3 regions of the Bacillus pfraonensis genome follow, and region 1 is predicted to be linked to each of the others. Evidence: predicted binding sites of a transcription regulator. Region 1 holds the regulator's gene; each other region holds the start of a gene.
What was found. The regulator LexA, encoded in region 1, represses DNA repair genes until DNA is damaged. The targets are predictions, from matches to a motif close to CGAACATATGTTCG.
Positions count from the first base shown of each region.

Region 2: a site for LexA is predicted at 6,789-6,802, ahead of uvrB (excinuclease ABC subunit B). Genes of this name have one in related genera too.
Region 3: a site for LexA is predicted at 5,692-5,705, ahead of recA (recombinase RecA). Genes of this name have one in related genera too.

Region 1 covers NZ_JAHCDO010000015.1:14,076-24,333, reverse strand. The annotation lists gene KFD70_RS16185 (hypothetical protein) at 1-44, shown strand, start outside; partial or broken gene KFD70_RS16180 (coproporphyrinogen III oxidase) at 41-522, opposite strand; gene KFD70_RS16175 (bifunctional metallophosphatase/5'-nucleotidase) at 679-2,262, shown strand; gene KFD70_RS16170 (DUF896 domain-containing protein) at 2,306-2,545, opposite strand; gene KFD70_RS16165 (YneB family resolvase-like protein) at 2,591-3,247, opposite strand; gene lexA (transcriptional repressor LexA) at 3,390-4,010, shown strand; gene KFD70_RS16155 (DUF4097 family beta strand repeat-containing protein) at 4,040-4,840, opposite strand; gene KFD70_RS16150 (DUF1700 domain-containing protein) at 4,846-5,388, opposite strand; gene KFD70_RS16145 (PadR family transcriptional regulator) at 5,393-5,704, opposite strand; gene KFD70_RS16140 (YfmQ family protein) at 6,030-6,452, opposite strand; gene KFD70_RS16135 (DUF2935 domain-containing protein) at 6,734-7,645, opposite strand; gene KFD70_RS16130 (YmaF family protein) at 7,815-8,150, opposite strand; gene KFD70_RS16125 (small acid-soluble spore protein H) at 8,315-8,494, shown strand; partial or broken gene KFD70_RS16120 (IS3 family transposase) at 8,622-8,723, shown strand; gene KFD70_RS16115 (glycoside hydrolase family 25 protein) at 8,774-9,745, opposite strand; partial or broken gene KFD70_RS16110 (cytoplasmic protein) at 10,056-10,258, shown strand, end outside.
Region 2 covers NZ_JAHCDO010000003.1:273,797-284,054, reverse strand. The annotation lists gene KFD70_RS04060 (heavy metal-binding domain-containing protein) at 95-406, shown strand; gene KFD70_RS04055 (flavodoxin family protein) at 776-1,318, opposite strand; gene KFD70_RS04050 (MerR family transcriptional regulator) at 1,323-1,691, opposite strand; gene KFD70_RS04045 (LysR family transcriptional regulator) at 1,743-2,636, opposite strand; gene KFD70_RS04040 (YeiH family protein) at 2,870-3,892, shown strand; gene KFD70_RS04035 (helix-turn-helix transcriptional regulator) at 4,012-4,209, shown strand; gene KFD70_RS04030 (hypothetical protein) at 4,231-4,446, shown strand; gene KFD70_RS04025 (hypothetical protein) at 4,488-4,715, shown strand; gene KFD70_RS04020 (MerR family transcriptional regulator) at 4,820-5,575, shown strand; gene KFD70_RS04015 (hypothetical protein) at 5,572-6,192, shown strand; gene KFD70_RS04010 (DUF4362 domain-containing protein) at 6,284-6,712, shown strand; gene uvrB (excinuclease ABC subunit B) at 6,873-8,849, shown strand; gene uvrA (excinuclease ABC subunit UvrA) at 8,855-10,258, shown strand, end outside.
Region 3 covers NZ_JAHCDO010000030.1:20,902-31,159, reverse strand. The annotation lists gene KFD70_RS23100 (dipeptidase) at 13-975, opposite strand; gene spoVS (stage V sporulation protein SpoVS) at 999-1,259, opposite strand; gene KFD70_RS23090 (TIGR00282 family metallophosphoesterase) at 1,408-2,202, opposite strand; gene rny (ribonuclease Y) at 2,595-4,157, opposite strand; gene recA (recombinase RecA) at 4,590-5,621, opposite strand; gene KFD70_RS23075 (competence/damage-inducible protein A) at 5,765-7,003, opposite strand; gene pgsA (CDP-diacylglycerol--glycerol-3-phosphate 3-phosphatidyltransferase) at 7,024-7,602, opposite strand; gene KFD70_RS23065 (helix-turn-helix domain-containing protein) at 7,667-8,584, opposite strand; gene KFD70_RS23060 (DUF3388 domain-containing protein) at 8,606-9,391, opposite strand; gene KFD70_RS23055 (DUF3243 domain-containing protein) at 9,529-9,777, opposite strand; gene ymfI (elongation factor P 5-aminopentanone reductase) at 9,859-10,258, opposite strand, start outside.

The sequences.
Region 1 (10,258 bases):
CAAATGCTAGTTCTTTTATTTCAGCTTTATTTAGAAAAAATTAAACTCCAAAATGCAAAAGATATCCTTCTCCTTCTTTCACTTTATGAAGTAGTTTGACTAAAGATTTTAAATCTGCACAGAGACTATCTCGATTAAAAATAAGTTGTTCATACTCTCCATCCGTATCACAATCTACCGTCCATTGAAATGAGCCTGTGAGTTCTACTTTTTCAGGTCCCAATGAAAATAGATTGATTAATGAGCGAAATAAATCAATCGCTATTTCCGCTCCTTCATTCTCAATTTTTGTAATGCCATAATAATGAAGGCCAAATCCTTTTTCTTTCCGAAAAGGATTATAAGTCGGAATCCACTGCAAAAAATCTGACACATACAAAACTATTTCATCACTTAATATCACACAATCTTCAACAACCGATCCATCTTTATAAAAAACTCCCTGTTATGCCAAGAAAAATCTTCAGAACTTAGCTCTCCTTTTTCATTTGAAACAAATACAAATTCATGTTGCAAAGCCATAATATTCTCCTCCTTCTCCTGTCATCATACGATAATCCGAAAACACTTTCATTTTCTTCTTTATAAATTTTAGCTTTTCTAAACATTCAATAAAAAACAAATATATATTATCTGTTATGATTTATCATAAGATAACAAAAAAGAAGGTTGATAAGCTTGAATAAGAACAACATTGTTCATATACACATTCTACTAACAAGCGATGTACATGGTACGGTCTATCCGATTCACTATCAAAATAATGAAAATGCAGAAATAGGATTAGCCAAACTTGCAACACGTATCACACAAGAGCGTAGCCAGCACGAACATGTAATTGTGATCGATAACGGCGATTTTATACAGGGAACTCCATTCACCTATCACTACGCTAAATATATACCGCATACAAACAACCCAATGTCACTTATCGCTAATTACATTGGTTATGATGCTGCCGTTATCGGAAATCACGAGTTCAACTATGGAATGGATGTATTAAACAAAGCTGTATTAAATGCGAATATGCCTTATCTATCCGCAAATATTTTAAATAAACATACAAAGGATCCTTACTTCGGCAAACCCTATGTCATTAAACACATACACCCTAATATAAAAGTCGCTATCTTGGGAGTTACAACACATTACATCCCGAATTGGGAGCAGCCACACCATATTAAAGATTTACTATTTGAAGATGCGCTAGAGTCAACAAAAAAATGTGTTTCCTACATTCGTGAACAGGAACAACCACATTTACTAATCGTAGCATATCATGGTGGCTTTGAAAGGGATTTACAATCTGGAGAACCAACAGAAATTTTAACTGGTGAGAATCAAGGATATGCGATGTGTCAAGAAATAGATGGTATTGATATATTACTAACAGGTCACCAACATCGCTCTATTGCAAATACGAAAGTAAATGGTGTAACAATTGTACAACCCGGATCTAATGGGCATTCATTAGGAAAAGTTCGGGTAGAATTAGAACAAAATAAGGATCGATGGATAATTAAAAAATGTCATTCGGAACTGTTGTCTGTTAAAGGCGTTCAAGCAGACGAAAAAGTACTTTCACTTGTATCTAACTACGAAAATCAAACGCAACAATGGCTAGATCAACCAATCGGCACCATTATTGGTGACATGCAAATTCACACTGCGATGCAAACACGTTTACAAGACCATCCTTTTATCGAATTTATAAATAAAGTGCAGATGGAAGTAGCTGAAGTCAATATCTCTTGTACAAGCCTATTTCATAATGAATCTTCTGGCTTTCCAAAACATATTACAATGAGAGATATTGTTTCAAATTATATTTATCCAAATACATTAAAGGTCATAAGGATTACAGGAAAAGATATAAAAGAAGCCCTTGAGCTATCTGCTGAATATTTCACGTTACATACAGATGGGAATATTATTGTAAATCCTGCTTATACCGAACCAAAACCACAGCATTATAATTACGATATGTGGGAAGGAATTTCGTACACATTAAATATTTCAAAGCCCATTGGTGAAAGAGTCGTTTCCCTACAATATGATGGATCTCCCATTCACCTTGATCAAGAATATGACGTAGTCATGAATAATTATCGCGCAAGTGGTGGCGGAAATTATTCTATGTACCAAAATAAACCCATCATAAAAGACATACCAATTGATATGTCTGAACTTATTGCGAATTACATATTAGAACGGGGAACAATTGAAGCGACAATCAACCGTAATTGGAAAGTTATCAAATAAACAATTCTACTAAAATCAAAAAAAGATGGGCTTCGCCCATCTTTTAATTTAACTTTGCATTATCTTGTTTTTTTAATGCTTTTAATTTCGCTGGTGTAATATCTTTACCTTCTTCGTTAACGACTTTAATGCCTTTTAATTCGTTTAACATATTTTGACGAAATCCTTTTAAATATTGTTCACGGAGCGATTGGCGCTCACGTTGTTCTTCTTCAGTTAATCCTTCAGCTTTTGCTTTTTTCGCTAAGAAATTGATGCGTTCAATGAGTTCGTGACTTAGCATCTCGAATCCCCTTTCTACTTAAAACTGATTATTATCATACAATAGTTAGTCTTGTTTATCAAGCAATTGCTTCGTATATTCCACGTATCTGCGATGTACTGTTGCTTTTGATACATCATGTCCAAAACCACGAAGCGTCGCAGCAATTTCCTCAAATGTTAATTCATTACGACGAAGACGTACAATTTCTTCAATCGGCACTTCTTTCTTTTCACGTCCTGTACTCAAATGACGATTTTTTAAATTTTTTTCTGGACGAAACCCTCTTTCTACCGCTCTCTGCATTCCACGTTTAATCTTCAAATTATGAATCTTCCTCTGATACTCTTCAACTATACCAATAATATCTAATACCATAGAATCTGAATCAGAAAGCTGTAATTCCCCATTATGCGTATGTGTATATACTTTGATCCCTTCTTTATGTAAACAGTGCATTAACGCAATCTTTGCATTCCCTCTTCCAAGCCGCGTTTCATCTTGAATGAGAAGCACATCAATCTCTTCATCTCGAATCATGTCCAGCACTTCTAATATACCGTCTCTTTCAATCGTATAACCGCTTGCCTTCTCCTCAATCACCTTTATAACATTCATTTGATACCGCTCAGCTAAATGCAATAATTCATCTTTTTGGCGTGATAATGATGTTTCCTGCGCTTCTTTCGTTGTGCTTACACGGGCATAAATGATTGCATTCATTTTAAAACCCTCTTTCTCATTTCGATTTTTCCTTTAGTGTATCACAAATCGTCTTTTTGTTCGAACTTATGTTTGTAGAATGTTTTTTCGCATGTTATACTTATAAGTAAGAAAATTGAAAGAAAACGAGGTGTTAAAAAACATGGAAAAGTTAACAAAACGCCAGCAAGACATTCTCGACTTCATCAAACTAAAAGTACAAGAAAAAGGTTATCCACCTTCCGTACGCGAAATTGGTCAAGCGGTTGGCCTTGCTTCTAGTTCTACTGTGCACGGACATTTATCACGTCTAGAAGAAAAAGGTTATATTCGACGTGATCCAACAAAACCGAGAGCCATTGAAATTTTAGGAGAAGTGAAAATCGAAACAGAAACACAATCAGTTGTTCAAGTTCCTATCGTCGGGAAAGTTACAGCAGGCTTACCGATTACAGCAGTTGAAAGTGTAGAGGAACACTTCCCACTTCCTGCAAGTGTTGTTGCTGGAGCAGACCAAGTATTTATGTTACGAATCTCTGGAGATAGTATGATTGAAGCGGGTATTCTGGACGGAGATTTAGTTGTTGTTCGCCAACAACATTCTGCATACAACGGGGAAATCGTTGTTGCTTTAACAGAAGATAACGAAGCAACTGTAAAGCGTTTTTACAAAGAAAAAGATCATTTCCGCTTACAACCAGAAAACTCTTCTTTAGAACCGATCCTTTTAGATAAAGTTTCTGTTATTGGAAAAGTAATCGGTGTATACCGCGATTTACATTAAAAAATAGACCAGTTAAACTGGTCTATTTTTTAATTCGCTTCAATTGTAACGTCTCCTGCAGATGTTTGTCCGCTAATTTTTACACTACCATTTCCTAATGTTACATTTTTCGTTTCTTCTTTGAAAATCTCCACTTCTCCTGCAAATGTTTTCCCACTTATAGTCGCATCTTGAGGCTTCTGAAGTAATCGAATATCAACTTCTCCTGCAGTTGAACTTGCCTCTAAATCATATTTAGGATCATGATCTACAATATCTACATCTCCACTTGTTGTTTTCGCTACAACTTTTCCACTTACTTTTTTCATTTTAACTTCTCCTGCTTTTGAAGACCCTTCTACTTTCTTCGCTATCACCCGCTCCATTTCTACATCTCCACCAAACGTCGTTGCTTCTACACGTTCACTTTTTATATCATTTACTGTTATCTCACCCGCAGAAGAACTTACTTTTATATCTTGGTAAGAACGTTCCGGAACAACGATTATTATCCCTGGCGCTTTAAACCCGAAAGATAAAAATGAAAAATCGAATGAAACCCCTTTTTTTATCTTACCTTGAACCTTTAGCGTATCCCCTTGTTCATCAACACTCACTTTTTGTTTTGCAATATTTCCTATTTGTTTTATATAAAAAGAAGAATCATTTCCTTTTTGAATCGTAACATCTCCAGCATCTAAATCAATTTCCAAATTTCGGATTTCTTCATTTTTAATAACCTTTTCTTTATTCCCCCTTTCTGCCGCATCTACTGCTTTTGTATATGTTTGTGATATACCAATAATTCCAATAATGATACAAGCGACAGCTACTAACAATATCTTTTTCATCTCATCTATTCCCCTTTAATCATTTTGAGATTCCAATTGACATAGCCCACACAAAAATTTTTAAACCCTTTTGTACAGTAGTAAGCAACTATACATAACAATAATCCAACTCCAACAAATGTAATAGAAACAAATATATCAAGCCATAAGAATGTACCCGTTAGTATCTTAATCACTACTAGCAATGGCGCCACAATCGAGACCGCGCCTCCAACCCAAAGGGAAAATATAAAACTTACGATTGCAATTAAAGGTCCTAATACAATAATAAAGTTTAATAAACTAAGACCAATTGCCGCCATTACAGCTCTTGTTATATTCGAAGCAGACGGATCTTTCTTCATCTCATCAAAACGATATAATGCCAACATCTCTTTCGCAATTGCTTTTGGTGAACCAAGTCCTTTTATAATTTCAGCCTCTGTCTTCCCTTCCTCTAATCCAAATTGGAAGTGCTCCTCATAATCATATAAAATATCACGTCTTTCTTCTTCTGGTACCTTTCTAAGATGTCCCGATAATTCTCGAAGAAACTGTTCTTTGTTCATCTCATTACACCTCTTCAATAATTTCTTGTACCCCTTTAGCAAAATCACGCCACTCCGTTACAAGTAAATGAAGTTGCGCTTCTCCTTGAGTCGTTAATTGATAATATTTACGTGGTGGTCCTTCTGTTGATTCTTTTAAATACGTTTGAAAATATCCCTCTTTTGTTAAACGACGTAATAATGGGTATACTGACCCTTCCGATATTAAAAATTTATTGGAGATTTGCTGAACGAGTTCATAACCGTAGCAATCTTTTCGTTTGACAAGCGCCAGTACACACAGCTCTAGCACACCTTTTTTAAACTGGACGTTCAAAGACAATCCTCCTTTCCAATCAGTACCACTCAATACAAGGTACTTGCGTTACCCATAATATACCATTTACTATTGTTTATTGCAAGGTACTGTTGTCTATTAAAAACCATTTTATACCCAACTAATTAAAAAATCACGATCCCCCCTAACTACAGGAAAAACCGTGATCAATCATATTTTTTATAGATTGTTATGTCCTAACATAACTACATCAGAGATATATCCCTAATTCTCCTCCTAAATATACCGTTTCATATGTAATATCATTTTAAAATTAACTTATCAGTATTTATAATATGTTTAAACAGTTTCTTTAATGATCTCTTTAAGCTAAATTTCCCGTTACTAAAAGAGAATAGTTTTGAAGGCTTTTGGAACGCAGACTATACGCGACTACTTTCTTCTTATACTGCTTGACTACATCAACGTGATCATCGTAACTGTACACAGAAAACCTAACATCGTTTTTTCCCCTCTTAGTATCGATGATCAATGGCGTCCCACTGCTTTGTGGAGGAAAATAATATTTTTCTAAAAATATCGCTTCGTTAAAATAATCAACAATTTGAATTTTCTCTTCACCTTCTAAGCGTTTTCCATCGACAGTTACAGTAACAGCCTCATTATTAAGTTGCGGATGCAGTTCAAATCTACTAATAATAGACTCTACAACAGAAGTTGGTATACTCGCCACTATTATTTTAAAAGCACCGAAAAGAATTAACATAACTACAAACCACGTCGTCATATTTTATCATCTCCGTTACGTTCTAAATTCATATTATTCCATTACTAATATTATCACAGTGTAATTAGTTATTTTTTGTATATTGTGTGAAACTTGATACGAAGTTGGATCATCCACTTTCGTACAGTCTATATTTATGAAGAAAGGCGAGCATACAGAAAAGGCCGATAATTCCTTAGAATAGAAATTACCGACCTTCTCATGATAAAAAAATAAACTATTAAATAGAATTCTTCGAAATCTATAGGCTCTATTATGTATCTACCATGATAATAAAGCACTTATCCCATCGACTGTTGCATCTGTTTTTGTTTCAACCTTTCTTCCAACACATGAATCATAAATAAGAAATGCTCAGCTTCTCTTACAACATGGTCAGCTAATAACGGATTAATTACACTTTTAATTTGACATGTTTGGATAAGCTCTAATCCAGCTTTTTTGAAATTCCTCAATTCAACTGTAGCATTTTCACTATCTTTATTTAATTTTCCAATAATCGGATATGTCGGCTGTTTCTGATATAACATAGATTCAACATCCCTCGCTTGACCAAGAAGAACCTCAAAATCATCACCAAATTTCGAAGCAGTATGAACTAAATTTCGCTCTGATTGATCAAGCAGCGAGGCAATAAAACGAGAGTGCTCCATCATAATTCTTAGCCAAAACACATTTTCACTAATTATCGCATCTTGAATTGGATCCATTTTTCCTTCATTAAATTTCTGAAGTGTTCTTATAAAATATTCCGCTTCTCGTGCAATATGATCTACTAATAACGGAAAATTGAAACCACTTACCTTACAATTAATAATTAAAATTAAAAGGTTTCTTTTATAATTACGAAAAGCATAAACGAGCTGAATACTTTCTTCGTTTAATTGCCTGACTGCTTGAACAGTTTGAGGAATAGAGAATGCTTTTTGTAAATGTCGATCAAAAAGCTGAAAAAACTGCTCTACTTGCTGAATTAGATTTTTATCTTTCCGATTAAACCCTTCACTAAGAAAGAGCGCATGCTCCTTCATAATCCGTAACCAAAATCGATTTTCAGTTAAGGACCTTTCAATAAATAATTGTTCTGTTAATGATTCAGAAGGTGCAGCTTTCAATTCCGGCGGAAGCAACATAGCCCGCTGTGTATCCATAACAAAGTGACCAGGAATAGGTTGTTGTTGCCCGTTAGTCATTAAAATCCCCCCTAATGCCCTTAAGAGCATTCATACTATATTATGTATATGAATTAGTAATATTTACTATACCAAAAAACAACAACTCAAATTCCATATATACTGTTTTTAAAAACAGTATATATAATAAAAAAGCTCACATTCTGCTGACATGTGAACTTTCCTTTACCTATTTATTACCTGGAGCAGGCTGATCCACTCCTCTTATACGATGCTTATGTCCATTATCTTCTGTTGTATAAAAATCGTAATAATGCACATGCATTCCATCTCCAACTGGAATAGCTGGTCCTGAGTATGCCTTATAATAATGAGTATGTCCATCTTCAAATACTACATATCCTTCTGTATAGTGTATATGCCCATCCTGCGTTTGAATTGGTGGAGAGGTTACATCTAAACATTGATGTACATGGCCCGCATCGACAGATGTATAATCAACTGATCCATGATTATGATTCGGTACAAACCCTGAAACAAAATCAGCTTTCCCTACCCTGTTCATTCTACTCACTCCTTGTCCATACAGATAAACTTTATACACTTATATGTTTAAAATCAAAATTAATACCTATTAATTCTCTATTCACTTACCATTAAATAATAAGAATAATTAAGTAGTTCAAAGTAAATATTATGATTGTTATAAGTCAAAAGGAGGTCATTATCATGAATACACAACGAGCACAAGAGATTGCGGCTTCACCTGTTATGGCTAATGTAACCTATAATGGAATTCCAATCTACATTCAAAATGTAGATGAAAATAACGAAACAGCTAGAATTTATCCTCTTAGCGAGCCGCAAAATGAACAGGAAATTCCTTTATCCAATTTAATAGAACATTAAACAAACAATAAAGTGAAACTTTAATCAGTGGGGGTTTTCCTCATCCCCCACTGATTATTAGCTCTCACCAATCGGGCCGTTACGGGCAGTCTATCTCCCACCTAACTTCTTTAGAAAAAAGGTAGAATTAGAGAATTATATTCATTATTACAACCACAAAAGAATTAAAGCAAAGTTAAACGGAATGAGTCCAGTTCAATACCGGACTCATATCCAATCAGCCGCTTAATTTTTCTGTCTAACTTTTTGGGGTCACTTCATAAGAGCCGGCTTTTTCTTTTATCTAATATCAAAATGTTCTTCTTTCACAAATGTACTTTGTCCAAGATCAATCCATCCATCTTTACGGGAATAAATATCATACGGAATTGATCCATCGACATTTCCAGTGAAATCACCATTTGGCGCATTATACGTATTAATACCGTATCCAGGGGGATATTTTGAGTATGCCTTAAACCATTGAACGTTAACATGTTCCTGTGGAACCCATTGTTCCCAACCTAAGCAAAGCATGTTTTTATCTCCACCATACCAAGCACCTTCAAGAATTAAATATGGTGTTTTATCTTTAATTGATTCACCAGTAAAATGACCATCCGGTGCGTTATAAAGATTAACTCCATAACCAACAGGATACTTAGAAACTGCGATACCAATACCATTTTGTTGGTTATTACTTGTATTCTCTCCTGTAAACCAAGAAAGCGGTTTATCTCCAACTAATTGATTCAAATCACATTTACCAATGCCAGGAACATGTCCTGTTTCAGTGTATTGCCAAATATCACATGGATACGCGGGTTTGTTTCCACCGTAGCGAGGGATCCATACAAAGTCTACATTCACTTTATCCATGCCAAATGGCTTGTACATATGATGGCCGACATATAACCCAACCTTCTTAGCGCCTAAGCGACGTAACTCATCGATGAAAGCTTGTGTTCCCGCTCTCATATCAGTCATTGTTTTCACTTCTACATCAGCAACCCAAACCGTAGCAGATTTATCACCGCGGTTCCAAAAGTCCCTTGCCTCTACTTTCGCATCTTCTACAGAAACGAAGCGGCAGAACGCGTAATTCCCAAATGGCACACCATGATTCTTCATAGAAGCTACATACGACTTGTACATTGGGTCTACATAGGTTGAACCATCTTGTACACGGGCAATAACCCAATCAAGCTGTGGAGCCGCAACTGACCAGTTAATATTGCCATTCCATTTAGAAATGTCTACAATATAACCCATTATTCAACACCTCCTTTTTTATTAGTATATTCAGATTTCATTTTATAGTCTGATCAAATGCCTAATGTGATACCAACTGATAACAAATAAGGCGCTAATTCATCTAAAAAACTCTTTGCTTCTGGCATACCAAATCTCGTAAATAAGAATCCAACCAATAAAAAAAACCGCAACCCATGTTTTCCAGTTGCGGAATCTTTTTTTGATATTCTCTTTTGACATATTACATTCCACCCTTCAGTAATAATCCAATTAAACCAGTGACAATTGCCCAATAATAATCCGGAGAATTCAAGTCGTATTAGCACTGACTTTTTCAAGTACTACGAAACGAGATATATTAGATGGAGATGCAGAGAGCCGTACGCAATGGACTACTTATGGATTAACACAAATAGCTATCGGTCTAATTCTCGATAAGGGACTAGGTAAAGCAGGCCTCGTCACAAAAGGAGCAGGTGGAGCAAGTACATTATCTAAAGGAGTAGCGCTAATAAAAGACTTGAAGCAAGC
Region 2 (10,258 bases), on a different contig from region 1:
CAAATAAACGGACTTTGTATATGTAATTTAAATGAAATTAGCGTACCATATAAGTAGGTAACAAAAAGATACATATATAGGAGGCTGTAAAAAAATGATTGTAACAACAACTTCTACTATTCAGGGGAAAGAAATTATCGAGTATATTGATATTGTAAACGGCGAGGCAATTATGGGGGCAAATATCGTTCGCGATTTATTCGCTTCTGTTCGTGACGTTGTTGGTGGCCGTTCCGGTGCATATGAAAGTAAATTAAAAGAAGCACGTGATATTGCGATGGAAGAGATGAAATCTCTTGCGAAGCAAAAAGGTGCAAATGCGATTGTTGGCATTGATGTAGACTATGAAGTAGTTCGCGAAGGAATGTTAATGGTTGCGGTTAGTGGAACTGCTGTCCGTGTATAATGTAAAGCCGTGCTTGGTGCACGGCTTTTTTTGTATGGTTGTGTGTGTCGAAAGTTGTAGACCCGCCGATATTCTGCGTCGAAACGTTGATATATTCGAAAAATCGCTGATATATTTGAAGTTACGTTCGATATATTTCGAGAATCGCCGATATCTTGTGTTAAATCGCCGATATTTCTTGGGAAATGGCGAGAGCCTCGTCGATATATAGGGAAGACATTATAGTACTTCCTTGCAACTCCGAATTTTCTTCAATAACCTTTCATATTCTTACTCAAGAAGTGCAACGTCATTGTAGCGATTTGGCATGGAACTGCGTCCGATAAATTCCGTTAGTTTTGTTTGTAATCGCAATATTTGTCAAACCAATTATTGGTCGTTATTTTTAAAGTGTTCGTTATATAGTTTTACTTTTGCTAATGCTTCTTTATCCTTTGAAATTTCACGGGGCGCGTTGGCATCACCGATAATATAGCCTTCAAACGAAGAGCCGACAAAATCAAATATATACTGAAACTGTGCGATAAGCGGCAATGCTTTTAACTTTGGATTATCTCCTCCAACAATGACCACGTACATCTTTTTGTCTTTCATCTCTTCTTTAAAATGAAGGGATGTGTCACGTAAGCTTTGTGACCAACGATCAACGAAGTTTTTCATATACCCGCTCATGCCATACCAATATAGAGGTGTAGCGAAGATAATCGTGTCATGCTCTAGCATTTTTTCAATTAGGTGTTGATAATCATCATTTACAGGTTGAAATCCGTCAGCGTCATGACGTTGGTCTGTAATAGGGTGGACAGTATAATCTCGTAAGTAGACTTGCTCAGTATTGATGCCGTTAATCATCATATGTGTGAAGGCTTCTGTATTTCCATTTGGACGAGAACTTCCATGTATAACGAACATATAATCATCCCTTTTCTTTCGCTTGTTTTAGGAGTGAAACATGCTTTTGTAAATTCGTTTGGATAGTAGAGAGTAGCGAAATTTGCTTTGTTACTTCGGCTAGTTTTTCTTCATAAAGTGTAAGGATGCTACTGCATGGATTTTCGTATAAATGTGGTTCAATTTCTAAACAACGCAGCATTCGTGCAGTTTCTTCTAAGTTTAAGCCGAGTTGTAAGTACATTTGAATGAGTTTGACTTTTTCGATAGCTGTTTCGTTAAAATCACGATAACCATTTGCAAGGCGTTTAGAAGGTAATAAACCTTTTTCTTCATAATGTCTCAGTGAGCGTTCGCTTGCGCCAGTTCGCCTTGATAGTTCTCCAATTCGCACTCTGCTTCACCCCTTTCATATGTATTGTAAACCTTCACACTAATGTGAAGGTCAACTTTGTTTTTGTGCAAATAATTGAACATGATCTAAAAACACTTGAATGGCTTTAGAGTGGATAAAGTATTTACCGCGTACGATAGAGAAAGGACGGATGAGTTTTTCAGTTGGAACTTCGACATGGAATAGTTCGCCTGTTTGTAGTTCTTTCCTTACAGTCCAGTCAGAAAGGATGGCGATGCCAAGCCCGGCAGCAACAGCCTCTTTCACACTTTGAATGCTGCTAAAGGTAAAGAAGCGCTTCATTTTTAAATGATGATGATGGATAAAGCGATCGCTATAGGCACGTGTGCCAGAGCCAACTTCTCTCAGAACCCATACTTGATCTTGAAGGGAATCTTCGTTGATTGTATGTATGCTCAGAAGGTGGTGATTTGGTGGAACAACAAGTTTCATTTCATCTTCCATAAAGGTCTCTACATCTATATCAGTGTATATGACTTGACCTTCTACTAAGCCGATATCGATTTGGCCCGAACGAAGGCTTTGGAGAACTTCTTCTGTATTGGAGATGAGCGTATGTACTTCTACGAGTGGATTTTCATTGGCATAGCGCGCCAATATTTTCGGAAGTAAGTATTCACCAATCGTAAAGCTTGCGCCGATGCGAAGCGTTCCTGTAACAACATTATGTAGTTCGTTAATTTCTTGTTTTGCTTCTTCATAAAGAGATAGCATTTGCTTTGCATGGATATATAAAATGTTACCGGCCTCTGTCACTTGGACATGCTTTGGGGACCTCTGAATAAGAGTATTACCAAATTCGTTTTCTAAATTACGAATATGCATGCTGACGCCGGGCTGCGAAAGATTGAGTAGTTCTGCCGCGCGAGAGAAATGCTTTTGTTCTACGACAGTCACAAATATTTTTAAGATATCGACGTTCATTGTGTCCTCTCCTTTTTTTGTTTTTGGATAGCGGCAGAATGGCAAAGAGCGCCTTGTGTGCGGAAAACCTTAGCTGGTTAGAGCTGGGCGAGCCGCTTCCGCTTTTCTAGTTTATCATAAGTTTTTCTGATGATTGAGATTGAATATTGGTATTAAACTTATCATTGAAACCCTTCTATAATGTAAATATAAAGAACATGCATGTTCCAATATGATTATTGGAGTGGTACGAAGTGGAACAAACACTTGTTATACAAAAGAAGAAGCGTCTCGGTTTTTCGCAAGGGATTGGAATTACGTTATTAATTGCCATTGCTGCGAAATATTTAGCGACGCTTCCGTTTTTAAATATTATGGGGCAATTAGTGATCGCTATTCTAATTGGGATGATTTGGAGAGCGATAATTAGTTTACCTTATGAAGCAACCCTAGGAACAAATTTCGCCAGTAAGAAGTTACTTCGCTTCGGAATTATTTTACTTGGAATGCGTTTGAATCTAGTTGATATTGCAAAGGCTGGGCCAAAAGTGTTAGTTATTGCAGCGATCGTTATTGTATTTACACTTGTTGTTGTATACGCACTAACACGTTTTTTTAAAGTAGATAAGACGCTTGGGATTTTAACGGCGTGCGGTACAGCGATTTGCGGCGCGGCTGCAGTCGTGGCAATTGCGCCGCAGGTGAAAGCAAAGGATGATGAAACGGCAGTTGGAGCAGCGATTATTGCTATTTTAGGTACGATTTTTACTCTCATTTATACGCTATTATATCCGATTCTCGGTTTATCTCCTTACGGTTACGGTGTATTTTCTGGAGCAACGCTGCATGAGATCGCCCACGTCATCGCTGCGGCCGCACCAGGTGGGAGCGCATCTGTTGATATTGCGGTTATTGTAAAATTAACGCGCGTTGCGATGCTTGTACCGGTAGCGATTTTAATTGGTTTATGGTTTAAGCGTAGTGAAGGGAATGGGCAAAAAGGCTCTTGGCGTGATATTCCAATTCCATGGTTTATTTTAGGATTCTTGGCAATGAGTGCATTTCATTCATTAGGTATTATCCCTGAGGCAATTGCAGGATATATTGTAAGTATTGCTTATATGCTCATTGCGATGGCAATGGCTGGTCTTGGTTTAAATGTAGAGTTTACGACGTTCCGTAAATTGGGAAGTAGAGCGTTTGTAGCAGGATTAGTAGGGTCTGTTTGCCTTTCTATTCTTGGGTATATTCTTGTATATGCGTTAGGGTTTATGTAAGGGAGAAGAAGGAGACATAGTTGATATGTCTCTTTTTATTTTGTAAAGATATCTTTACTCATTTCTGGAAAATATTTATAATTAAAGTAAAGATATCTTTACTTTTAAAGGTGGAGCCTATGGGTGTAAAAAATAGAATTAAAGAACTAAGAAAGCAAAATTACATAACGCAAATTGAAATGGCGCAAGCGATGCAAGTGACGAGGCAAACGATTGTGGCAATTGAAAATCATCGTTATAACCCGAGTTTGGAATTGTCTCTGAAGATTGCGAAGTATTTTGAGATGAGGGTAGAGGAGATATTTACATTGGAATAAAGGAGTGAAAAGAGAATGAGAATGCAAGATGAGTATGAAAGACATCAATCGAATAAAGCTTTTAAATATTTAGGATTGTTTTATGCAATCAGTTTAGCGGTATGGGGTATGTATAATTTGATTGTTTACGGGAGTGCGGGGACGCCATTTATTCTTTTTGTGATTGGACAGTTTATATACTTTTTTGTGAACTATTGGCCGAAGTGGCAGTTTAGAAAAGTAGAAGAGAGTGAGTAGCGAGGTAAGTTTTACAAATAGATAAATAAAGGGGAAAAAGAATGGGATTAGCGGTTTTATGTGTGGTAGCGGCGTTATTTGCATTTATATGGGGTATGCAAAATTTTGTTCACAATCCAGTGCCGAGTATGCTTGTTGTGATTGGAGTTGTTGGATTATCGTATTATTTACTAGTATCAGCGCACTATCATAAAACAGCAACAAGCGTTTTAGTTGGTGTGATTGTTTTGACATGTGGACGTACAATTCAAAAAATATTATTCCCGTAAAAGCTGGTTCATTCATGTAATCAGCTTTTTTGCATTTTTTTACAAAAACACTTGAAAGTTACGTTACGTCATCTTTTACAATGAAAGAGGAAAGGGTGATGGGAATGATTTCGATTCAAGAACTTACAAAGGAAACAGGAGTTACAGTAAGAACGCTCCGTTATTATGATCAAATTGATTTGCTGAAACCGAGTGGGAAAACAGAAGGTGGACACCGTCTATATAGTGAAACTGATGTCATTCGGTTGCAACAAATTTTGTTTTTAAAAGAAATGGGCTTCTCGCTAAAAGAGATTATGAATATGCTAATGACAGATGAATTAAGTTTGAAAGAATCGTTGGCAAAACAGCTTAAATTTGTACAAGAAGAGCAGAAAAAATTTAATCGGATGGAAAAGATTTTGCAGGCTGTCGTGTATTCAGCAGAACTTGAAGGAGAGCTGGATTGGAAAATCATGTTTGAACTGATTCAACTTTCAAAACAGTCTCCTCGTATACGCGAAATGTTTCAAAAAAAGATATTTTCAGAGGAAGAACAAAAATTGCTGGGCAATTTGCCAAATATGAGTGAGGAAGATGAAAATGTTCGAGAATGGGTGGATGTATTCAAGGAATTACGCATCTTTATGAAAGAAGGAAAAGCTGCATCTCATGATGAAGTACAAGAGGCTACAAAAAGGTTAATGGAGAAGTGTATGGAGATGGCAAATGGCGATGAAGCATTTCTAGATAAATTGTGGGAAGTAAGAAAGTCAAAAGAAGATTCACAGAAGATGAATATGTATCCAATTGAAGAAGAGCTTCTAACGTATATGGATGAGGCTTTTCGTATATATGATGAGAGGGAGCGGGCGAAATGAGTTTACTTGCAGAATATCGTTGGTATTTCTTAATTGGAGCGGAAGTTGTATTTTGGGTATCAGCTATTGGATTTTTTTTACTACGTTATGGGTTTCGATTACGGAAAGCAAGTTTTATCATGGGAATTGTATTGCTGATTAATGAAGTATTTATTTTGACTTTAGGAGTTATTGACTATTATCACACAGGGAAGTTTTCTAATTTTCAAATTATAACCTTAGTGATATTACTTTACGCACTCTTTTATGGAAAAAAAGATTTGAAAAAATTAGATATACGCGTGCAGAAGCTTGTTGCTAAATGGCGAAATGAACCGATGCCTATTATTGAGGAGCCATTAGAAGTTACGGGCCGGGCTCATACGAAGCAGGAGCTTTGGGAGTGGATTTTACATCTTGTTTTGTTTACTGCCGTTCATATTGTATTTTTCTTTATGTATGGACTTGTTCCGGTTGAACAGTGGGGCGATTGGCTTGAAAAAGGTATTGTTTTAAATAAGGCGGCAAGTCGTATAAGTCAGATATGGGGCATTGTCCTTCTTATTGATACGATTATTACATTTTCCTATGTGTTTTTTCCGAAGAAGGAGAAAGGGAAAGAGAAGTCACTTTTATAAAATAAGAGTGACTTTTTTATTTGATAAAAGGTTGTGCTAGTAGTTATAAAGAATCTTTTACAGTGTATATAAATAACTTGAATAGGGGAGGGTGACGATCAGGAAAAGAACGAGTTTGATATATCTTTTTATAGTAAGTTTAGTAGCATGTTCACAGTCTAACAGTAAGATCGATGAGAAAAATGATGTGATTGCAAAAGGGCATGAAATTTCTAATTTACATAAGTTCGAGAAGTTCGTTACAAATGTTGAAAAAGGGGACAGAGATAAAATAAGGATTGTGAATTATACAGATGAAGGAGACCCAATCTTCCAAACGTTAGAATACGATGGAAAAGCAATTAGCTATTCTTTAGATAGTTCCTATGATAAATTTGCAGGTAAAGATGAGAGAATTTACTCTGATACTTGTAAAAAGGTAATAAAAGATATTCGTGAAGATATAAGGTATACGCTACATGATTGTAAGAAAGAGATTGATCATAATGGGTATCACTTGTTCAGTTTGCCAATAAAATAAATGAAATTAAAAAGGAAGGAACTTATATGAAGAGGGCTCCTTCCTTTTTCTATGTATATATTGTCGAAAACTTTACCGAATATCTGTTCGTTTTCTTGGTTTTTTTATGGGCATTCGTGGTAAAATGGGAATACAGATTTTTTACGAGGAGGTCGGTTTTTTGGAACATCAATTTGAAATTGTCTCTGAATACTCCCCGCAAGGTGATCAGCCAAGAGCGATAGAGCAGCTTGTAGCAGGGATTAAAAATGGTAAGAAACATCAAGTGTTGCTTGGAGCGACAGGAACGGGTAAGACATTTACGATTTCGAATGTGATTAAAGAAGTGAAGAAGCCAACACTTGTAATGGCTCATAATAAAACGTTAGCGGGACAGTTGTATAGTGAGCTCAAGGATTTCTTTCCGAATAACGCGGTTGAGTATTTTGTGAGTTACTACGATTATTATCAACCGGAAGCGTATGTACCACAAACCGATACGTTTATTGAGAAAGATGCACAAATTAATGATGAGATTGATAAATTGCGCCACTCCGCAACATCAGCTTTATTTGAACGTGATGATGTCATTATTGTGGCAAGTGTTTCTTGTATTTATGGTTTAGGTTCACCAGAAGAATATCGTGAACTTGTTGTTTCTTTGCGCGTTGGTATGGAGAAGGATCGTAATCAGTTGCTTCGTGAACTTGTTGATGTACAGTACGGCCGTAATGATATTGATTTCCAGCGTGGAACATTTCGTGTACGTGGGGATGTAGTTGAGATTTTCCCAGCATCACTTGATGAACATTGCATTCGAATTGAGTTTTTTGGAGATGAGATTGATCGAATTCGTGAAGTGAATGCCTTAACAGGTGAAGTATTAGCAGAACGTGAACATGTAGCAATCTTCCCGGCATCTCACTTCGTTACACGTGAAGAAAAAATGAAAGTTGCCATTGAAAATATCGAAAAAGAATTAGAAGAACGTTTAAAAGAATTAAATGATAACGGTAAATTACTAGAAGCGCAGCGGATAGAGCAGCGAACTCGTTACGATTTAGAAATGATGCGTGAGATGGGATTTTGTTCGGGGATTGAGAACTACTCCCGTCATTTGACGCTCCGTCCAGCGGGTTCAACGCCTTACACATTAATAGATTACTTCCCTGATGATTTCTTAATTGTTATGGATGAGTCACATGTAACGGTGCCGCAAGTAAGAGCGATGTATAACGGGGATCAGGCACGTAAACAAGTGCTTGTTGACCATGGGTTCCGTCTGCCGTCAGCTATGGATAATAGACCGCTTATGTTTGAAGAGTTTGAAGAGAAAACGAATCAAGTTGTGTACGTATCAGCCACACCGGGTCCATATGAACTAGAGCATACACCGGAAGTTGTGGAGCAAATTATCCGTCCGACGGGGCTTTTAGATCCGCAAATTGATGTAAGGCCAATTGAAGGACAAATTGATGATTTACTAGGAGAAATACAAGACCGAATTGCGAAAAATGAGCGTGTATTAATTACAACATTAACAAAGAAAATGTCAGAGGATTTAACAGATTACTTAAAAGATGTTGGGATTAAAGTGAACTATCTCCATTCTGAAATTAAAACGCTAGAGCGGATTGAGATTATTCGTGATCTTCGCCTTGGTAAGTTCGATGTGCTTGTCGGTATTAACTTATTACGAGAAGGACTCGATATTCCGGAAGTGTCACTCGTAGCGATTTTAGACGCGGATAAAGAAGGTTTCTTACGTTCAGAGCGATCTTTAATTCAAACGATTGGTCGTGCAGCGCGTAATGAAAATGGTCATGTAATCATGTACGCAGATCGGATCACGAAATCGATGAATATTGCAATTGAAGAGACAAAGCGCCGTCGTCAAAAGCAAGAAGCTTACAATGAGAAGCATGGTATTACGCCGAAAACAATTCAGAAAGAAGTGCGTGATGTAATTCGTGCAACAACAGCGGCAGAAGAAACAGAAGTATACGAAACAACGCCGGCTAAGAAAATGACGAAGAAAGAACGTGAAAAAACAATCGCGAAGATGGAAGCAGAAATGAAGGAAGCGGCAAAAGCACTAGACTTTGAGCGTGCAGCTGAGCTGAGAGATTTACTGCTAGAATTAAAAGCGGAAGGGTGAAAATAGTGAGCAAAGATTTTATCGTTGTAAAAGGTGCGAGAGCGCATAACTTAAAAAATATTGATGTAACCATTCCGAGAAATCAGCTCGTTGTTGTGACAGGTTTGTCTGGTTCAGGAAAATCATCATTAGCATTCGATACAATTTATGCGGAAGGGCAGCGCAGGTACGTGGAGTCTTTATCCGCGTATGCACGCCAGTTTTTAGGGCAAATGGATAAACCGGATGTGGATACAATTGAAGGTTTATCTCCTGCCATTTCAATCGATCAAAAAACGACGAGTCGTAACCCGCGTTCAACGGTCGGAACCGTGACGGAGATTTATGACTATTTACGTCTATTATTTGCACGTATTGGGACGCCAATCTGTCCGAATCATGGGATTGAAATTACATCACAAACGGTAGAACAGATGGTAGACCGTGTTTTGGAATACCCAGAGCGTACAAAATTACAAGTGTTAGCGCCGATTGTTTCAGGACGTAAAGGTGCACACGTGAAAGTATTAGAAGATATAAAGAAACAGGGGTATGTCCGTGTTCGTGTTGATGGAGAAATGCTTGATGTTTCTGAAGAGATTACGTTAGATAAGAATAAAAAGCATTCCATTGAAGTCGTAATTGACCGTATCGTTGTGAAAGACGGGATTGCGAGCCGTCTTGCCGACTCCCTTGAAAGTGCACTCAAACTTGGCGGTGGCCGTGTATTAATTGATGTGATTGGAGAAGAGGAACTGTTATTTAGTGAGCATCACGCTTGTCCGCATTGCGGTTTCTCAATCGGAGAGTTAGAGCCTCGTATGTTCTCTTTCAATAGTCCATTTGGAGCTTGTCCGTCTTGTGATGGGCTCGGTTCGAAATTAGAAGTAGATTTAGAACTTGTGATTCCAAACTGGGAGTTATCGTTAAATGGTCATGCGATTGCTCCTTGGGAACCGACTAGTTCGCAATATTATCCGCAATTATTGCAATCGGTGTGTAATCATTACGGCATTGATATGGATATGCCTGTAAAGGATATACCGAAAGATTTATTTGATAAAGTGTTGTATGGAAGTGGAGAAGAGAAGGTTTATTTCCGTTATGTGAATGACTTTGGTCAAGTGAAAGAGAGTGAGATTTTATTTGAAGGAGTTATTCCAAATATTGAACGTCGCTACCGTGAAACGAGCTCCGATTATATTCGTGAGCAAATGGAAAAGTATATGGCAGAACAAGCATGTCCGAAATGTAAGGGCGGTCGCTTAAAGCCAGAAAGCTTAGCTGTTTTTGTTGGCGGGAAAACAATTTCTGATGTAACAAAGTACTCTGTGCAAGAAGTGTATGATTTCTTCGATGTCATTGAACTAACAGAAAAACAGGAAAAGATTGCACGTTTAATTTTACGTGAAATTAAAGAGCGGGTAAGT
Region 3 (10,258 bases), on a different contig from region 1:
TAAAATAGGTACCTAGAAAGAAATATGATTAATGAAATTATCATATAAAAAGCTTTGAACATGCGTTTCACTGTATCGCTTACTCAGTTCATTGATTACATATTCATATCGCCGATATGCTTCCACACCGACAACCGTTTCTGTGATACCATCAAAATCCGAACCAAATCCTATATTATGCTCTCCTCCAAGTGCACAAATGCGTTCCACATGCCGTAATATGTCATCCATATAAGCAGGCCTATGATTAGTTAAAAACTCTGGAACAAATGTTACACCAATTACACCATCTTTTTGAATAAGTGCTTGTACTTGTTCATCTTTCAGATTACGCGGGTGTTGACAAAGCCCATAGCAATTTGAATGTGATGCAATTGGATATTGAGCAATTTCCATCACATCCCAAAAACCTTTTTCATTTAAGTGAGAGACATCTGTCCATAAACGAAACGCATTCAATTCTTCTACAACTTTCTTACCAAACGTAGTAAGTCCCGCTCCTCTTGTTTCCAGCGCTCCATCAGCTAATAAATTCGCATGATTCCACGTAAGTCCCATAGATCGAACTCCTAAACGATAGAGCGTGCGTAATTTAATCATTTCTTTTCCAATCGCTTCGCCACCTTCTAATGTTAAAATAGCACCAATTTCACTTGCTCCTAACTGCTCTATATCTTTTTTTGTCTGAATCAATCTCATGCTCGGCAACGATAAAATCTGGTTATAAAATATATCTATCATAGATAACGCAGCTTCAAAACGCCGCTCATATGAAACGCTTTCAGGTACGTATATCGCAAAGCATTGTATGCTTCCTTTTCTTTTTTCCAATTGTTCAAACGTAATATGTAGAGACGGATCGTTTTGAAAATTCTTCTTTCCTTTTGCATTCCACAATTGCCATAGTACATCACAGTGTGCATCAAACACTTTCACTTTTATTCCCCCTTCCCCATAAAAACAACCTGTTTGCATGGAAGCAAACAGGTTGTTCAAACTTAACGAGGTTCTACAATTAATTTTATTGCTGTACGTTCTTCACCATCAATCATAATGTCTGTAAAAGCTGGGATACAAATCAAATCCAAACCACTAGGCGCTACAAACCCTCTTGCAATTGCTACTGCCTTCACGGCTTGATTTAATGCACCTGCGCCAATAGCTTGGATTTCTGCTGTTCCGCGTTCGCGAATAACTCCAGCAAGTGCACCGGCTACAGAGTTAGGGACCGAAGTTGCTTTAACTTTTAATATTTCCATTCCTCGTTTCCTCCTCGTTTCTTTAAAAAGTATTAGCGATTATTTCACTTTAACTTATATTCACGAGGAAAGACATGTATTCCTGCTAAATTTCTGTAATTTTTCTAAAAAATTAAAATATAATGTTTTTTCTAACTTTTAAAAGGTATTATTCGAAAAATGGCTGATCATCATTAATTAAAATACGTTCAATCTTCTTCGCTTTTCCTGTATTTGGATCCACATCAATTAATACTGCACTTAACTGTGTTCTTCCGTTTGTTACTTCAAAACGTACAGGTAAATTCGTTAAAAACTTCTTCAGTACAGCTTCACGATCCATACCTAAAATCCCATCGTATGGACCAGTCATTCCAACATCTGTAATGTAAGCTGTTCCACTTGGTAAAATACGATTATCTGCTGTTGGAACATGTGTATGTGTCCCTACTACTGCTGTAGCACGTCCGTCTACGTACCAACCAAGTGCTTGTTTTTCACTTGTTGTCTCAGCATGAAAATCAATAAAGATAATATTCGTGCGCTTTTTTGCAATATTAATTAATTCATCCACTTTTCGGAATGGACAATCAATTGGGGGAAGGAACGTACGCCCTTGTAAGTTAATTACCGCTACTTCTGTACCGTTACAATTTACAAAAATAAGTCCTTTTCCTGGTGTCCCCTCTGGGAAGTTAGCTGGTCTTGCAAGATATTTTGCATCATCAATAAATTCAAATACTTCACGATTATCCCAAGCATGATTCCCAAGCGTAACTGCTTGTGCACCACACTCTAAAAAGTTTCGGTAAATTTTCTCTGTAATACCGCGACCACCCGCAGCATTTTCTCCATTAATAATTGTTACTGTAGGTGTATATTTTTTCTTTAACGCTGGTACGTATTGTTGAATCATACCTCTTCCAGGGGATCCTACTACATCTCCAACAAATAATATTCTCATATTTATTACCCTTTCTATGTACTATATAAATACAAATGAAAAAACAACATAAAATCCTTCTTTTTAGATGGGAGAGCGCATCCAACTATGCATAGAAGCGGTCAGATCCTTTTCTTGCCTCATGCCAAGTGAAAACAAAAAGAAAAAACGAGTACAGATTACCTTTTGTTATCCATAGCCGTGGCTTATACGTCGAAAAATCAAAATGGATTTATATACTTATTTTATTACTACCTTACAAGTTGTTTACTTATAAGAAAAACAAACTGCTCATTTAAACTTTTCTTCTATTCTAGCCAATTAGAATTGAAATCGAATAAAGGTGATTTACAAACACTTTATTTTATATTACCCAATCCCAGCACAAAAAAATAAAGTGGTATTTCACCACTTTATTTTGCGTATTCCACTGCACGTGTTTCACGAATAACTGTTACTTTAATATGTCCTGGATAATCCAGTTCATTTTCAATACGTTTTCGAATATCACGCGCTAAACGATGAGCTTCTAAATCATCGATTGTATCTGGTTTTACCAAGATGCGAACTTCGCGTCCCGCTTGAATTGCAAAGGATTTCTCCACTCCTTCATAGGATTCTGAAATCTCTTCTAACTTTTCAAGACGGCGAATATAGTTTTCCAATGTCTCACTACGAGCTCCTGGTCTTGCAGCTGATAGCGCATCCGCTGCTGCAACTAAAACTGCAATAATGGAAGTTGGCTCTGTATCACCATGGTGAGATGCGATACTGTTAATAACAACTGGATGCTCTTTATATTTCGTTGCGAGTTCAACACCAATTTCAACGTGACTGCCTTCTACTTCATGGTCAATTGCTTTTCCGATATCATGCAATAGACCTGCACGTCTCGCTAACTTTTCGTCCTCGCCAAGCTCCGCTGCCATAAGTCCTGCTAAATACGCTACTTCCATAGAGTGTTTTAACACGTTTTGACCATAACTTGTACGGAATTTCAAACGACCTAAAATCTTGATTAAATCCGGATGTAATCCGTGTACACCCACTTCAAATGTCGTTTGTTCTCCCACTTCACGAATATACTCATCCACTTCACGTCTTGATTTCTCAACCATTTCCTCAATACGCGCTGGGTGAATACGTCCATCCTGAACGAGCTTATCAAGAGCGATACGAGCTGTTTCACGACGAATCGGATCAAACCCTGATAGGATTACCGCTTCTGGCGTATCATCAATAATAAGGTCAATACCCGTTAACGTTTCTAACGTACGAATATTACGCCCTTCTCGTCCGATGATACGTCCCTTCATTTCGTCATTTGGAAGATTTACAACCGAAACGGTTGTTTCAGCAACATGATCAGCTGCACATCTTTGCATTGCAAGAGATAAAATCTCTTTTGCTTTCTTATCCGCCTCTTCTTTCGCACGAACTTCACTTTCTTTTACCATAACGGCAATTTCATGAGAAATTTCACTTTCCACTTTCCCTAAAATGATTGCTTTCGCTTGTTCGCGTGTCAGATTGGAAATGCGCTCTAATTCCGTTTGTTGCTTTTGAACTAACTCTCCCACTTTGCTTTCCAACTCTTCAATCTGTTGTTGTCTCGCTACAAGAGATTCCTCTTTCTTTTCTAACATTTGCTCGCGCTTATCGAGCGTTTCGTCTTTACGATCAAGGTTCTCTTCTTTTTGCATTAAACGATTTTCTTGTTTTTGTAATTCGCTTCTACGATCACGAATTTCTAATTCAGCTTCTGTACGAAGTGTATGAATTTCATCCTTTGCTTCTAAAAGCGCTTCTTTCTTAAGTGCCTCTGCTTCGCGATTTGCATCTTCTAAAATGCGTTTCGCTTCGTTTGCTGCACCATTAATCTTCGCTTCTGCAATAGACTTTCGAACAAAAAAGCCAACAACTGCACCGACTGTTGCAAGCAAAATGGAGATGAGTACCCAAACTGTACTACTCATGATTTCACCTCCCCTTGCTATGAATGAAAAAAGACTGTCGGCATGTACATTGATTTGCAACGTACAGCAAAGACCGTCGCCCCGCTTTTTTAAGGGACTTTCTTCATTTCACAATTAAAATGTCATATTATTATTTCGAAAAGGTATAGGACCTACTCCGAATGTTACTTCTCTTCTAGAGAAGAGTGTATCGTATATAAGAAAAAATATACATTCTCATTGTATCTATCGCATTTTTCATTGTCAAGCGTTGTCTACTTTTACTTTCTTTACCTTTGTCATGAAAATCTTCTTTTAACGAAGAAAGTTTATATTCACTAATGATACCAGCTCCTACCAAATCAATTTTCACAAACGAGAGTGCCTTAACGAACAACCACATTACATATTATTTTGGGATAAAAAATAAAAGACACGAAATCGTGTCTTTTATTAGTCAAGAAGAGTTCCTTCTTCTGTGCTCTCAGGTGCAGAATCTTCACCAATCCCATGATGTTCACGAATAAAGAAGGCAATTTCCTCCCTTATATCTTGATTTTCTTTTAAGAACTGTTTCGCATTTTCGCGTCCTTGTCCTAAACGTTCTTCATTATAAGAATACCAAGCACCGCTTTTTTGAACGATATCAAGTTCAGAAGCCATATCTAAAATCTCACCTTCTCGTGAAATACCTTCTCCGTACATAATATCCACTTCAGCAACACGGAAAGGAGGTGCTACTTTATTTTTCACTACTTTTACTTTCGTTTTGTTACCAACAATGTCATTACCTTGTTTTAATTGCTCAGCGCGACGCACTTCTAGACGAACTGTTGAATAGAATTTCAACGCACGACCACCTGGAGTTGTTTCTGGGTTCCCGAACATAACCCCAACTTTTTCACGAATTTGGTTAATAAAGATTGCAATTGTTTTTGACTTGTTGATTGCACCAGAAAGCTTACGAAGTGCTTGTGACATTAAACGTGCTTGTAAACCGACGTGAGAGTCACCCATTTCTCCTTCGATTTCTGCTTTTGGTACAAGAGCTGCTACAGAGTCAATTACGATGATATCAATTGCACCGCTTCGTACTAATGCTTCTGCGATTTCTAAACCTTGTTCTCCTGTATCAGGCTGTGATAATAATAACTCATCAATATTAACACCTAACTTTTGTGCATATACCGGATCCATCGCATGTTCTGCATCAATAAATGCCGCTTGTCCACCTTGACGTTGCACTTCTGCAATCGCATGTAAGGAAACCGTTGTTTTACCTGAGCTTTCAGGTCCGTAGATTTCAATAATACGGCCTCGCGGATAACCACCAACACCTAAAGCTACATCAAGTGCTAACGAACCACTTGGTACTGTAGAAACTCTACGTTCTGCCTGTTCTCCTAACTTCATAATGGAACCTTTACCGAATTGCTTCTCTATTTGTTTTAACGCCATATCTAATGCCGCTTGACGATCACTCATTCAAAATTCCTCCTTAACTGAATTGCTAATCTTATTATACCTATTTTCATATTAATTTGCCAACAAAAATCGAACATTTATTCGATTTTTTTATTTTCTATAGAAGAATGTATGATTTTTCATTACAAAAAAGCTAGAAGAGATTAAATCTCTTCTAGCTTTTTATACAAATGATAAAATCCATATTTTACAGAGCGTTCTCGGACTTGCTGACGACTTCCACTTAATTTAAGAGGGAATACCACTGTCGGCTCATCCTTTATTGCTAACCCAATAAATACAGTTCCTGGTTCTTTATTTTCTGAAAAATCCGGTCCTGCTACTCCCGTGAAGCTAATCCCAACATCTGCCTTCAGCAATGCCTTTACATTTTCAGCAAGATAATGAGCGCATTGTTCACTAACAGCACCAAGTGTTTGTAATGTTTCTTCAGGTACATGTAATATATGTTGCTTTACATCGTTATGATAACAAATTACGCCGCCCTTAAATACAGAAGATACACCAGCATTTTCTGTTACTTGATTTCCAAACAGACCACCTGTTAAACTTTCCGCACACGCTAAAGTTAAACCTTTTTTCTTCAATAAATCAATTGCTTTAGTATGAAGAAAATCTTGGTTATATCCGTAGAAAAATTCCCCTACTCGTTCTAAAATCAAATCTTCTACATGTTGAATAAGTACTTCTGCTTGCTTTACATCATGATGTTTAGCGGTCAAGCGAAGCGTTACTTCTCCATCTGAAGCTAGCGGAGCAATTGTTGGATTTGTTTGCCCGTCAATTAAGTCTTGAACTTTCACTTCCAGTTGGGATTCTCCAATGCCGAAAAAACGAAGAACACGGGAATATATATGCTCTTCAGTTGTAAAGTTACGTAAAAATGGCTCTACATAACTTGTATACATCGGTTGCATTTCTTTTGGTGGACCAGGTAACAAAACATACACTTTTTCGTTCTTAGCTAAGCCCATACCTGGTGCCATACCATGATCATTTGCAAATACAGTCGAGCCTTTTAAAACAAGTGCTTGTTTCTTATTATTTTCTGTGAATTCACGTCCTGTGCGTTTAAAATACTCGCCAATTGACGTTAATGCCACTTCATCATAAACAAGTTCTTCTTGTAAGGTTGAAGCAATGGTTTCTTTCGTTAAATCATCTTTTGTCGGTCCTAATCCACCAGTAAAAATGAGGATATCTGCACGCTTTTCAGCAATTTGAATCGCCTCTTGTAAACGATGATTATTATCACCCACAACAGTATGATAATACACATTAATTCCGATGGAAGCTAACTTTTCAGATAAAAACTTCGCATTTGTATTTGTAATTTGTCCGAGCAACAATTCTGTTCCAACCGCAATAATTTCGGCATTCATTCCGATTCCCCCATAAGCTGTTATTTTGAATTTACAAAAGCAGCTCTATTTTTCCAGAAATAGTCCCAGCCAGAAATAACTGTAAAGAAAAGTGCGATCCATATGAAAATATCCGCAACCGGAATATGGATTAAATTTAACGGTACATCATGCAATAAATACGCTGAAATCGCAATAATTTGCGTCCATGTTTTAATTTTCCCTAACATATTTGCCGCAACAACCTCACCAGTTCCAGCCAGAACAAGACGTAATCCCGTTATAGCAAACTCACGACTAATGATTACAATAACAATCCAAGCTGGTACATATTGCATTTCTACTAATGCAATAAGCGCAGCTGAAACAAGTAACTTATCAGCTAACGGATCAAGAAACTTCCCTAGATTTGTTACGAGATCATACTTTCTTGCATAATGTCCATCAATCCAGTCTGTAGCTGAAGCAACAATAAAAATGATTGCCCCTACTAAATGTTGAATTGGTAAATCTACATTTCCAACTGTATATGTTCCCCAGTTAAAAGGAGCTAACATAATTACTAAAAAAATTGGAATTAGGCAGATTCGAGATATTGTAATTTTATTTGGTAAATTCACAGCTATTCCTCCATCATGTCAAAAACATTTGTTCATTGAAAAAAAGTCATCGAGGCGATGACTGTTATTGTGCAGGTTGCCCTACCCCTAGATTTTTAAACACTAATCTTTGGTGATATTCCTTTTCTGGATCTAATGGGAAAGCAACAACTTGGCCATTCAGTTTAACATCAACATTTGGTGCACTTCCAATGTTAAGATGTACTTCTTTCGCTGTTGTTAAATCATGTTTTTCTGTTTGTCCCTCTTGAAGTGTACCATTAAAAATGGCATTTCCATCCTCATTTTTAATATCTACATAACTTGCACCCTTCGCTGTAATCTCTAACTCAAGTGCTTTATTATTATGAACTTCCAAAGTAGATACCTTTCCACTTGTTCCAACAACCTTCACTTCTTCTTGTCCAGCAGGCGGTTGCTGTGCTGGTGGTTCTTCTTTCTTCGGTTCTTCTTTTTTAGGCTCTTCTTTTTTAGGCTCTTCTGCTTTTACTTCATCTTTCTTTTCATCAAGCGGAGAATTTTTCGCCTTTTGTACTTCTATCTGTTCACTTTTCGTTTGCTTTGCTTGCCCTTCGTCTTTTCCATTTAACCATTGGAAAACAAACCACACAGCTACGCCTAATGTAATTACCAATAATGCAATCAATATTTTAGGCATATGATCTGCTATTGGAAGCGATGCTGCTTTTTGCATCGTTTCTTGCGTCTTTTGACTTTTTGATACTTGCGGTACATCATGAGATTCGGATTGTGGTATTACACTTTGATACTCTACAAGTAACTCTTCTCCGTTTAGACCAACCGCATCCGCATATTGTTTAATAAATGCACGTGCATAAAATGCACCAGGCAATATACTATAATCGCCCTCTTCAATTGTTATTAAATAACGTTTTTGAATTTTCGTAACCTCATGTAGCTGATCAATAGACAAGCCTTTCGCTTCTCTTGCTTCCTTCAGCTTTTGTCCTAATTCCGTCACTACTAACACCTCAATATTTCTTTAAAAGTCAAACATAGAGAAATTACTTTGCGCTCCTTGCTCAATTTCATCTACTAAATTATATTGAATTTCTTCATCATAATCGTTACGCAATTCAATAATATAATCAAAATCATCAAGTGTATATTCTGATTGACTCACAAATACATCTGGATGTTCGACAACTTTAGTTGCGGGTAATCTCATAATTTCACGAACGAGCTGCCAATGCCTTTCATTCGCACGCTTTGTTGAAACAATGCCGTCTAATATAAAAATATTATCGTCACTATACTCATCTTCAATTAATTGACTACGTACAGTTTGTTTAATAAGCGTAGACGAAACAAAAAGCCAACGCTTATTTGCACAAACGCTTGCAGCAACGATAGATTCTGTTTTTCCAACACGAGGCATTCCTCTTATCCCGATAAGTTTATGTCCTTCTTTTTTCATGAGTTCTGCCATAAAATCAACGAGTAACCCGAGTTCATCACGCACAAAACGAAATGTTTTCTTATCATCTGCATCTCGCTGTATGTACCTACCGTGCCTAACTGCCAACCTATCTCTGAGCTTTGGCGGACGATATTTCGTTACCGTTATATTATCCATCGTATTCAAAATTGATTCAAGCCTAGAGATTTGCTCTTGATTATCACACATAAGCAACAATCCACGCCGAGCATTATCTACACCATTAATTGTGACAATATTAATGCCAAGCATACCGATTAACGAAGAAACGTCACCAAGCAAGCCAGGTCGGTTTTTATGTATTTCATACTCAAAATACCATTCAATCATCAGACGTCACTCCCCTTGCTTACTTTACACCTATGTACTATATTATATGATTTTACGTTAATAGGGAAGATAAATGTATAATTGAAGCGTGGTATTTTCAATACCTAAAAAAAAGAGAGGATTTTCTCCTCTCTTTTTTACTTATGCTGTACAAACTTTACCATTAGATTAGCAATTGTATGTTGTTCTTGTTCATCAGCGACTTTCCAAAGCTCCGCCAATAATTTTTCTTGATCATTTCGTGCCTCTACTTCATTTGCCAAATAATCCCCTACACGGAAGGCCATATCTGAAACTGCACCACCATCAAGTCCTTTTCCTTGGGCCTGTTCTAAGCGCTCTCCTAAAAAGCTTTTCCACTGGTCAAAATTATCTAGTACTGACATGATTAAGCACCTCACTATTATAAGTAATCGAATCATGCTTAATTTGTGCAATTCCTCATTTTTTATGTACAATTTTTTATTTTAACAATGCCAGCCGCCATTCACTCCAATAATTTGTCCTGTTATATACGAAGACCCTGGTGATACAAGGAAGGAAACAGTTTTTGCTACTTCTTCTGAAAATCCAATCCTTCCAATTGGAATCTCTTCTGCAATTCCTTTCTTGTCCTCTTCTGAAAACACACTTAACATTTCCGTCTCTATTGCTCCTGGTGCCACTGCATTTACACGTATACCACTTAGCGCAACCTCTTTTGCAAGTGCTTTTACATATGAATTTTGTGCACCTTTTACCATAGAATATAGCACCTCACAAGAAGCTCCTACTTGTCCCCATATAGAGGAAATAACAACGATATTTCCTCTTCGCAGGCGAATCATCGATGGCAGCGCAAGTGAAAAAAGATTATAGACACTCTTC